DNA from 2 places in the Enterobacter hormaechei subsp. xiangfangensis genome. Region 1 is predicted to be linked to the other one. Evidence: predicted binding sites of a transcription regulator. Region 1 holds the regulator's gene; the other holds the start of a gene.
The links. The regulator PurR, encoded in region 1, represses purine synthesis genes. The targets are predictions, from matches to a motif close to CANGCAAACGTTTGCNTG.
Positions count from the first base shown of each region.

Region 1 (4,876 bases):
GTCTAATTATTTTATCGCTTATCGCATAAAGTTGCATTGCTAATGTCGTTTATCGCCAGACGGGGTGCGGTTTTGCTTAAGGAGCGAACAGGAGTGCGTCAGAATGGTGAATTTTTTTGCACTTGCTAACGAAACATAATTTTTGAATGAAAAATGCTATTAACTTCTTCTGATTTTATGGATTAGAATCGACAGGTTTTGTAAATCTCACGCGGGTATGCATTGTGGCCTGCATTTATCAGGGGACTGCCCAGTGGCGCGGATAACTAAAATCTCGATGACGCTCTGTGCTTTACTGTTTACCACACTCTCATTTACGCCAGCGGCGAACGCCTCTGAACAGGCGCGGCATTCTGCTGTACAAAAAACGCATCTGGCAAAATCCACAGAACGTAAGAAAAAAACCACCAGCAAAACAGTTAAGAAGAAAATCACCGCTCAGACCAAAAAGACCGCCTCCAGTAAAACCAAAACTCTCCGCTCCGGCACGCACAAAACCACCCGCACAACCGCCAGCCTGGTGAATGAAAAATGCACCGTGCGCAAAGGCCATAAAACGAAATGCGCAAAAGTGACGAAGCTGGCTGACGTGCATAAAGCGCGCATGCAGAAAGCGCAAAAAACGGCGATGAACAAACTGATGGGGCAAATAGGTAAGCCGTATCGCTGGGGTGGCACCTCTCCGCGCACCGGTTTTGACTGTAGTGGGCTGGTTTATTATGCCTATAAAGATCTGGTGAAGTTTCGCATTCCACGCACCGCCAATGAGATGTACCATCTGCGCGACGCCGCCCCTGTAAACCGTGGCGAACTGCAAAATGGCGACCTGGTGTTCTTCCGCACCCAGGGACGCGGTACGGCCGATCACGTTGGGGTGTATGTGGGTAACGGTAAATTTATCCAGTCACCGCGCAGCGGTCAGGACATTCAGATCACCTCTCTCAGCGAAGATTACTGGGTGCGCCACTATGTGGGTGCGCGCCGCGTGATGACGCCAAAAACCATCCGCTAGCCCCTGCCCTGCCGCCTCTGTGGCAGGGTAAGTTCCTCTTTTGCATACCCTTTCAATTTGCTATTCTGTCCTTGTTGTCTGTAGGGTTATTGGCAACGTATAAAACTATAAGGAGAGAAGCAATGTCGTTCGAATTACCTGCACTACCGTATGCAAAAGACGCCCTGGCCCCGCATATTTCCGCGGAAACCCTGGAGTACCATTACGGCAAGCATCACCAGACCTATGTCACCAACCTGAATAACCTGATCAAGGGCACCGATTTTGAAGGCAAAACGCTGGAAGAGATCGTGCGCAGTTCAGACGGCGGCGTATTCAACAACGCCGCACAGGTGTGGAACCACACCTTCTACTGGCACTGCCTGGCCCCGAATGCAGGCGGAGAACCTGACGGTGAGCTGGCGGCAGCGATTAACGCCGCGTTCGGCAGTTTCGCGGATTTTAAAGCGAAGTTTACTGACGCAGCCGTTAAAAACTTTGGCTCCGGCTGGACCTGGCTGGTAAAAGAGGCTGATGGCAAACTGGCTATCGTTTCCACTTCTAATGCGGGTACCCCTCTGACCACCAGCGCCACGCCGCTGATGACCGTGGACGTATGGGAACACGCCTATTACATTGATTACCGTAATGCGCGCCCGAACTACCTGGAACACTTCTGGGCACTGGTTAACTGGGAATTTGTTGCGAAGAACTTCGCCGCGTAAGAGACACGCAGAAGGGGCAGCCCTTCTGCGTTTTTGTTTATTCCGCCGTACACACCGCTTGAGGCTGTTTACGACCAGACATTATCACCAGCAGCAGGCCGAGTGCGGCAATGATCGCCCCCATTACCGGCACAAAGCTATAACCCAAACCACCGGAGATCACCGCCCCGCCCGCTGCGGCCCCCAGCGCATTGCCCAGGTTAAACGCACCGATATTCACCGATGAAGAGAGCCCCGGCGCTTCGTGTGCAACGCGCATTACGCGCATCTGCAACGGTGGCACCACGGCAAAGGTTGCGGCGCCCCACACCACCATGGCAATCGCGGCACCCACTTCGTTACGCGCCAGCCACGGAATCGCCACCATGATGACAATCAGCAGCGTTAAAAAACCTTTCAGCGTCCCACTCACGGAGCGGTCGGCAAATTTCCCGCCGAGATAGTTGCCAATCGAGAACCCGACACCAATCAGCACCAGCATCGCGGTAACAAAGAGTGGCGTTGCGTGGGTTATGTCGTGCAGCACCGGGGAGATATAGGTGTAGAGCGTAAACATCGCCCCGGCCCCCAGCACCGTGGTGAGCAGCGCGGACAACACCTGAGGACGCATCAGCACCGCCAGCTCTTTACGTACTTCCGGACGTTCTCCAGCGCTTCCTTTCGGCAGTGAGAAGAACAGCGCAACCATCGCGACCACGCCCAGTCCGGCGGTTGCGAGGAAAGACATACGCCAGCCGATGGCTTCTCCCAGCCAGGTGGCGGCGGGAACGCCGCCGATATTAGCGATGGTGAGGCCCATAAACATAGTGGCTACCGCGCTGGCCTGCTTATGTTTTGGCACCACGCTGGCAGCAACAACCGAGCCCAGTCCGAAGAAGGCGCCATGGTTGAGGCTGGTAAGAATGCGCGAAAGCATCAGAGTGGTGTAATCGGGCGAAATCGCGGAAAACACATTGCCGAGAGTGAAAATCGCCATCAGGAAAATCAGCGCGTTGCGGCGCGCACGGTGCGAAAGCAGCAGCGTCATCAGCGGCGCGCCCACCATCACGCCGATCGCGTAGGCGCTAATTAACATACCGGCCGCAGGGATAGAGACGTCTACCCCCCGGGCGATAACAGGCAATAACCCCATCGGGGAGAATTCAGTGGTGCCAATCCCAAAGGCGCCAATCGCCAGGGCCAGCAGGGGAAAATTGATTTTCATGAAGAGGCTCCGGATACCGTGCCATAACCCGGCACAGAACTAAGAAGTCAAAAGCATGACATCAATCACAAAAAATGAGAAGTTAACATTTTGGCAAAAGATTTTTGCCGGAGAGGTAACAATAGCGGCAAGAGAGGGAGAAGGTTCTCCCTCCGCCTGAATCAGTGCAGTGCAGCGGTTAAACCACCGGCAACAATCAGAGCAAGAACAACAATGGTGGTAAACAGCGAAAACTTCAGATCGGTACTCATCAATTTTTCTCCTTTTATTCACCCTACGAAAAGTGAGCTTGCTCATTTTTACACAGTTCAGGTCAAAAATCTTCCAGGATTTAAACGGATATCCACTTTACCTCTTCCCCTTTTCATCAAGATAGGACAAAATTCCACGCTAAATTTATTAGCGTACCGGCCACTGACCCCCTCCTGACGTCCTGTGTCGTTTTCCCGGCGTGTCGCAACTCATGTTTGCGTAATAAGGGTGAGAGAAGGCAAACGTTTACCTTCAATTTTTTCAGGAGCTTAGGATATGGTCTGGAGTGACATTTAATGGCAACAATTAAAGACGTAGCAAAACGCGCAAACGTTTCCACTACAACCGTATCACATGTTATTAACAAAACGCGTTTCGTCGCTGAAGAGACGCGTAATGCCGTCTGGGCGGCAATCAAAGAACTGCACTACTCGCCAAGTGCCGTCGCCCGCAGCCTGAAGGTTAATCACACCAAATCGATTGGCCTGCTGGCCACCAGCAGTGAAGCGGCCTATTTTGCTGAAATCATCGAAGCCGTTGAAAAAAACTGCTTCCAGAAAGGCTATACCCTGATTCTGGGCAATGCGTGGAACAACATTGAAAAACAGCGCGCTTACCTGTCAATGATGGCGCAAAAGCGCGTCGACGGTCTTCTGGTAATGTGTTCTGAATACCCTGAGTCGGTCCTTTCCATGCTGGAAGAGTATCGCCACATTCCGATGGTGGTCATGGACTGGGGCGAGGCGCGCGCAGACTTCACCGACTCCGTTATTGATAACGCCTTTGAAGGCGGCTACATGGCGGGGCGTTATCTGGTAGAACGCGGTCATCGTGAAATTGGCGTGATCCCGGGACCTCTGGAGCGTAACACCGGTGCTGGCCGTCTGGCCGGTTTCATGAAAGCGATGGAAGAGGCGCTGATCACCGTGCCGGAAAACTGGATTGTTCAGGGCGACTTCGAGCCGGAGTCAGGCTATCGCGCCATGCAGCAGATCGTCTCCCAGCCGCATCGCCCTACCGCGGTGTTCTGCGGCGGTGACATCATGGCGATGGGCGCGCTATGCGCGGCAGATGAACTCGGCCTGCGCGTCCCCCAGGATATCTCGGTGATCGGCTATGACAACGTGCGCAACGCCCGCTTCTTTACCCCGGCGCTGACCACCATTCACCAGCCGAAAGATTCGCTGGGTGAAACGGCCTTCAACATGCTGCTGGACAGGATCGTCAACAAGCGTGAACAGTCCCAGTCCATTGAAGTTCACCCGCGCCTGATAGAACGCCGTTCCGTTGCGGACGGTCCGTTCCGCGACTACCGTCGTTAATCACTTTCCGGGGCCAGCTATGCTGGTTCCCGCAACCACTCCCGGTTCAGCGTTTCGCTGTCTCCCAGATAATCCAGCAGCCAGGCCATGGCGGGCGAGACGTCGTTTTGCTGCCACGTCAGACAGCATGCGGCATCCGGGAAGGGGTTTTCCAGCGTCAGAGCCACCCACTCTCCCGCGTCGATGCGCGGGCGCGCAAAATGCACCGGCACCATGCCAACGCACAGCCCCGCGCTCAGACAGGTGGCTGACGACTCCCAGTCCGGCGCGACCACGCGGCGCTGATTATCCAGCAACCAGGTAATGCGCTTGGGCAGCGAGCGGGAGGTATCTTCCAGCACCAGCGAGGGCCAGTTGCGTAATGTGTCATCGCTCAGCGGCC
Region 1 is NZ_CP017183.1:1,995,660-2,000,535, reverse strand. It holds gene BFV63_RS09615 (C40 family peptidase) at 254-1,012, shown strand; gene sodB (superoxide dismutase [Fe]) at 1,135-1,716, shown strand; gene BFV63_RS09605 (MFS transporter) at 1,754-2,920, opposite strand; gene cydH (cytochrome bd-I oxidase subunit CydH) at 3,082-3,171, opposite strand; gene purR (HTH-type transcriptional repressor PurR) at 3,469-4,494, shown strand; gene punR (DNA-binding transcriptional activator PunR) at 4,512-4,876, opposite strand, start outside.

Region 2 (4,876 bases), 1.9 Mb from region 1:
TCATAGTTTTTGCCCATCATGCGCCAGGTAACAAAGATGGCATACAGCGCCATAAACACGGCCTGTACCGCCAGGATCGCCACCATCGGCAGCGCCAGCGAGGCCAGTTCCCACAGCTTGAGGCTCATCAGCGCCATCGCCAGGAACAGCGACAGGCTGACGTTCCCCAGCACGGACACTGCGCGCTCAAAGACGCGGTAGAAGCCCATCTGCGCCAGACCGTTGCTCAGGATCACCCCGATAAACAGCACGCAGACAAAGGTTGGCAGTTCGAAAGCCGTTCCCGCCAGCCATTGCGCAACGATTTTGCCCACGGTGAGGCAGATAGCAATCATGGCGATGGTTTCAATCATCACCAGCGAGGTGATACTACGGCCAACGTCCGGTTTTTCAAATGCGGTCGGCACCATTTCATCGTCTGGCCTGCCTTCCGGCGTGGTGGAGTGTTTCACCAGATAGCGCGCCACCGGGCCGCCAATCAGCCCGCCAAGCACCAGGCCAAAGGTCGCGCAGGCCATCGCCACTTCCGTTGCGTTTTCAAAGCCATAGCGTTCGATGAACAGCTTGCTCCACGCCGCGCCAGTTCCGTGGCCACCTGACAGGGTAATCGACCCCGCCAGCAGACCCATCAGCGGATCCAGCCCCAGCAATGACGCCATACCGATGCCGATGGCGTTTTGCATCAGAAGCAGGCCCACCACAACAATCAGAAACACGCCCAGCACCTTGCCACCCGAACGCAGGCTTGCGAGGTTAGCGTTCAGGCCGATAGTGGCAAAGAAGGCCAGCATCAACGGATCTTTCAGGGACATATCAAAATCGATTTCCCAGCCCATGCTTTTTTTCAGTACCAGCAGGGCCAGCGCCACCAGCAAACCACCGGCGACGGGTTCAGGAATGGTGTACTTTTTCAGAAAGGAAACACTGTGTACCAGCTTGCGACCAAGCAGAAGAACCAGCGTTGCGGCAACAAGGGTCGACAACGTATCGAGATGAATCATAAAAGGCTCCTGTTATGCGCGTATTCCATACACACGCGGCGTTATCCTGGGCCGGGTGATGCTCGTCATGAGCCGCCGGCGCGAAAAGTGTAATTTTTTTTTCCTGTTCGTTGTAGAAAAGCTGCTCACACCGGCAGATTTTCTCTCTTTTTTTTGCTGGCAATCGTTTGCTTTTACCAGGTGGTCAGCTAAAATGCCCGCTTTTCCACCGTGGGATTGCCGCCGATGTCTGTTAACACTCTGGAGTCTGCTGATGCGCAACCGATTGCGCAGAAGCAAAACAGCGAACTGATTTACCGCCTTGAAGATCGTCCCCCGCTGCCACAAACCCTGTTTGCCGCCTGCCAGCACCTGCTGGCGATGTTCGTTGCGGTCATCACGCCGGCTCTGCTGATTTGCCAGGCGCTAGGGTTACCGGCGCAGGATACGCAACACATCATCAGTATGTCTCTGTTCGCTTCCGGCGTGGCCTCCATCATTCAAATTAAAGCCTGGGGTCCGGTGGGTTCAGGTTTGCTGTCGATTCAGGGCACCAGCTTTAACTTTGTGGCTCCGCTGATCATGGGCGGTACGGCACTGAAAACCGGCGGCGCAGATGTCCCGACGATGATGGCGGCGCTTTTCGGCACCCTGATGCTGGCAAGCTGCACAGAGATGTTCATCTCCCGCGTTCTGCACCTGGCGCGCCGGGTGATTACCCCGCTGGTCTCCGGCGTGGTGGTGATGATTATCGGCCTGTCGCTGATTCAGGTGGGTCTGACCTCCATCGGGGGCGGCTACGCGGCAATGAGCGACCATACCTTCGGCGCGCCGAAAAACCTGCTGCTGGCAGGCGTGGTGCTGGCGATCATTATTCTGCTTAACCGTCAGCGTAACCCGTACCTGCGCGTGGCATCGCTGGTGATCGCCATGGCGGCCGGTTACCTGCTGGCGTGGGCGCTGGGTATGCTCCCGGAGAACACCACCCCAACCAACAGCGCGTTGATTACCGTGCCAACGCCGCTCTACTATGGCCTGGGCATTGACTGGAGTCTGCTCCTGCCGCTGATGCTGGTCTTTATGATTACCTCGCTGGAAACCATTGGCGATATCACCGCCACCTCCGACGTGTCCGAGCAGCCGGTCTCCGGCCCGCTGTACATGAAACGTCTTAAAGGCGGCGTGCTGGCGAACGGACTGAACTCGTTTGTCTCGGCGGTGTTCAACACCTTCCCGAACTCCTGCTTCGGCCAGAACAACGGCGTGATCCAGCTGACCGGCGTGGCCAGCCGCTACGTGGGCTTCGTGGTGGCGCTGATGCTGGTGGTCCTCGGCCTGTTCCCGGCGGTAAGCGGATTTGTACAGCACATTCCCGAGCCGGTGCTGGGCGGCGCGACGCTGGTCATGTTCGGTACCATCGCGGCCTCCGGCGTGCGTATCGTCTCCCGCGAGCCGCTGAACCGCCGCGCAATCATGATTATTGCGCTGTCTCTCGCCGTAGGGCTTGGCGTCTCCCAGCAGCCGATGATTTTGCAGTTTGCCCCGGACTGGGTGAAAAACCTGCTCTCTTCCGGCATCGCCGCGGGCGGTATTACCGCTATCGTGCTGAATCTCATTTTCCCGCCTGAAAAGAACTGATCCCCACACGGCAGGCTGTCAATGCCTGCCGTGACATCTCTTTACACCATTCCCGCCTTGAGCATTGCGCATAAATCGTGCATAACACCCTTATGTGCGTTTCGCGGGAAGGAAGACCATGAAATTTATTGGAAAGCTGCTTATCTATCTTCTGGTAGCCCTGCTCATTGTAGTGCTCGCCTTTTATTTTCTGCTCCAGACCCGCTGGGGCGCATCGCAGGTCAGCAGCTGGATCACGGTGAATACCGATTACGAGCTCAACTTTGACCTGATGGATCACCGCTTTTCATCCCCTTCTCACATCCTTCTGGAAAACGTTACCTTCGGACGAGATGGCAAACCGGCCACGCTGGTCGCTAAAAAAGTGGATATTGGCTTAAGCAGCCGCCAGATCACCGACCCGCTGCATATGGATGCCATCACCCTGTTCGATGGCACGCTGAATTTATCGCCGCAGACGGCGCCGCTGCCGTTCCAGGCCGACCGTCTGCAACTGAATAACATGGCCTTTAACAGCCCGAATACGGAGTGGGATCTCAGTGCGCAAAAGGTGACCGGCGGCGTCAGCCCGTGGCAGCCCGAGGCGGGGAACGTACTGGGGAAAAATGCGCAAATCCAGATGAGCGCCGGGTCGCTCACCCTCAACGGCATACCGGCCAACAACGTGCTGATTCAGGGACAACTCAACGGCAAAGAGGTGGCGCTGAATACCATCGGTGCCGATATGGCGCGCGGCTCGCTTACGGGCTCGGCTCTGCGTAATGCCGACGGTGGCTGGGTTATCAACACCCTGCGTCTGAATGAGATCCGCCTGCAAAGCGACAAATCGCTGCTGGATTTCTTCGCCCCTCTCTCCACCCTGCCTTCGTTACAGATTGGGCGGCTGGAAGTGACCGATGCCCGTCTACAGGGGCCAGACTGGGCGGTAACCGACCTCGATCTCAGCCTGCGTAACCTCACCCTGAGTAAAGGTGACTGGCAAAGCCAGGAGGGACGGTTATCCATGAACGCCAGCGAATTTATCTACGGCTCGCTGCATCTGTTTGACCCTATCCTGAACGCGGAATTCTCCCCGCAGGGCATTGCGCTGCGTCAGTTCACCTCCCGCTGGGAAGGGGGCATGGTGCGCACCTCCGGCAACTGGCTGCGCGAGGGTCAGGCGCTGGTGCTGGACGACGTTGCGATTGCCGGGCTGGAATATACGCTTCCGGAAAACTGGAAAACGCTGTGGATGGACCCGCTCCCGGCATGGCTGAACAGCGTGACGCTGAAAAAATTCGGCCTGAGCCGCAACCTGGTGATCGACATCGATCCGGCGTTCCCGTGGCAGATCACCTCCCTCGACGGTTATGGCGCTAATTTGCGGCTGGCGCAGGATCACAAGTGGGGCGTGTGGGGCGGTAACGCAACCCTCAACGGGGCGGCAGCGACCTTTAACCGCGTCGACGTGCGTCGCCCGTCGCTGGCGCTGAATGCCAACGCCGCAACGGTAAATATTACCGACCTGAGCGCCTTTACCGAGAAAGGGATCCTGGAAGCGACCGCCACCGTGTCACAGCTGCCACAGCGACAAACCACCGTGAGCCTGAACGGGCGCGGTGTACCACTCAACGTTTTGCAGCAGTGGGGCTGGCCAGCGCTGCCGATTGCGGGCGACGGCAATATTCAGCTCACCGCCAGCGGAAGCGTGCAGGCGAATGCGCCGCTGAAGCCGACGGTGAACGGGAAGCTGAGCGCGGTGAATATGGATAAACAGCAGGTGCAACAGACGATGACGGGTGGTGTGGTGTCGACGGTGGCTCCGGCACAGTAAATAGCCGGGTGGCGGCTTCGCCTTACCCGGCCTACGATCTCATGTAGGCCCGGTAAGCGAAGCGCCACCGGGCATTTTTCCAGCTCAGAGGTGAACCACCACCTCATCCCCCTCGGCTTTCACCACCACACCCCACTCGCTGCCCGCATGTGAACCGCCTTTTACGCCGCCGACCTTCTCCACGTTGCGCAAGCACACCGACCAATTTTGCGCATCTCCCGCGCCGGTAAAGGTCACGACGTCGCCCTGACGTGACGCCTTCAGCGTAAACAACACGGAACCGTCCGCCGCAGGCACTTCACTCACCGCCGTTGCGCCATCGCTCAGGTTGAAGAGCTGGAAGGCTGTCCCCTCATGCCACGCATAGTCCGGCTTCTGGTTATTATTGCCGAGCGCCAGCAGCGTGTTGTCGCGCACATAGACCGGCAGGCTCTGGAAATCGTGC
Region 2 is NZ_CP017183.1:101,699-106,574, reverse strand. It holds gene gltS (sodium/glutamate symporter) at 1-1,001, opposite strand, end outside; gene xanP (xanthine/proton symporter XanP) at 1,227-2,618, shown strand; gene BFV63_RS00510 (AsmA family protein) at 2,737-4,431, shown strand; gene yicI (alpha-xylosidase) at 4,516-4,876, opposite strand, start outside.
Region 2: gltS (sodium/glutamate symporter) is a predicted target of PurR. The motif match lies at 1,158-1,175, and genes of this name have one in related genera.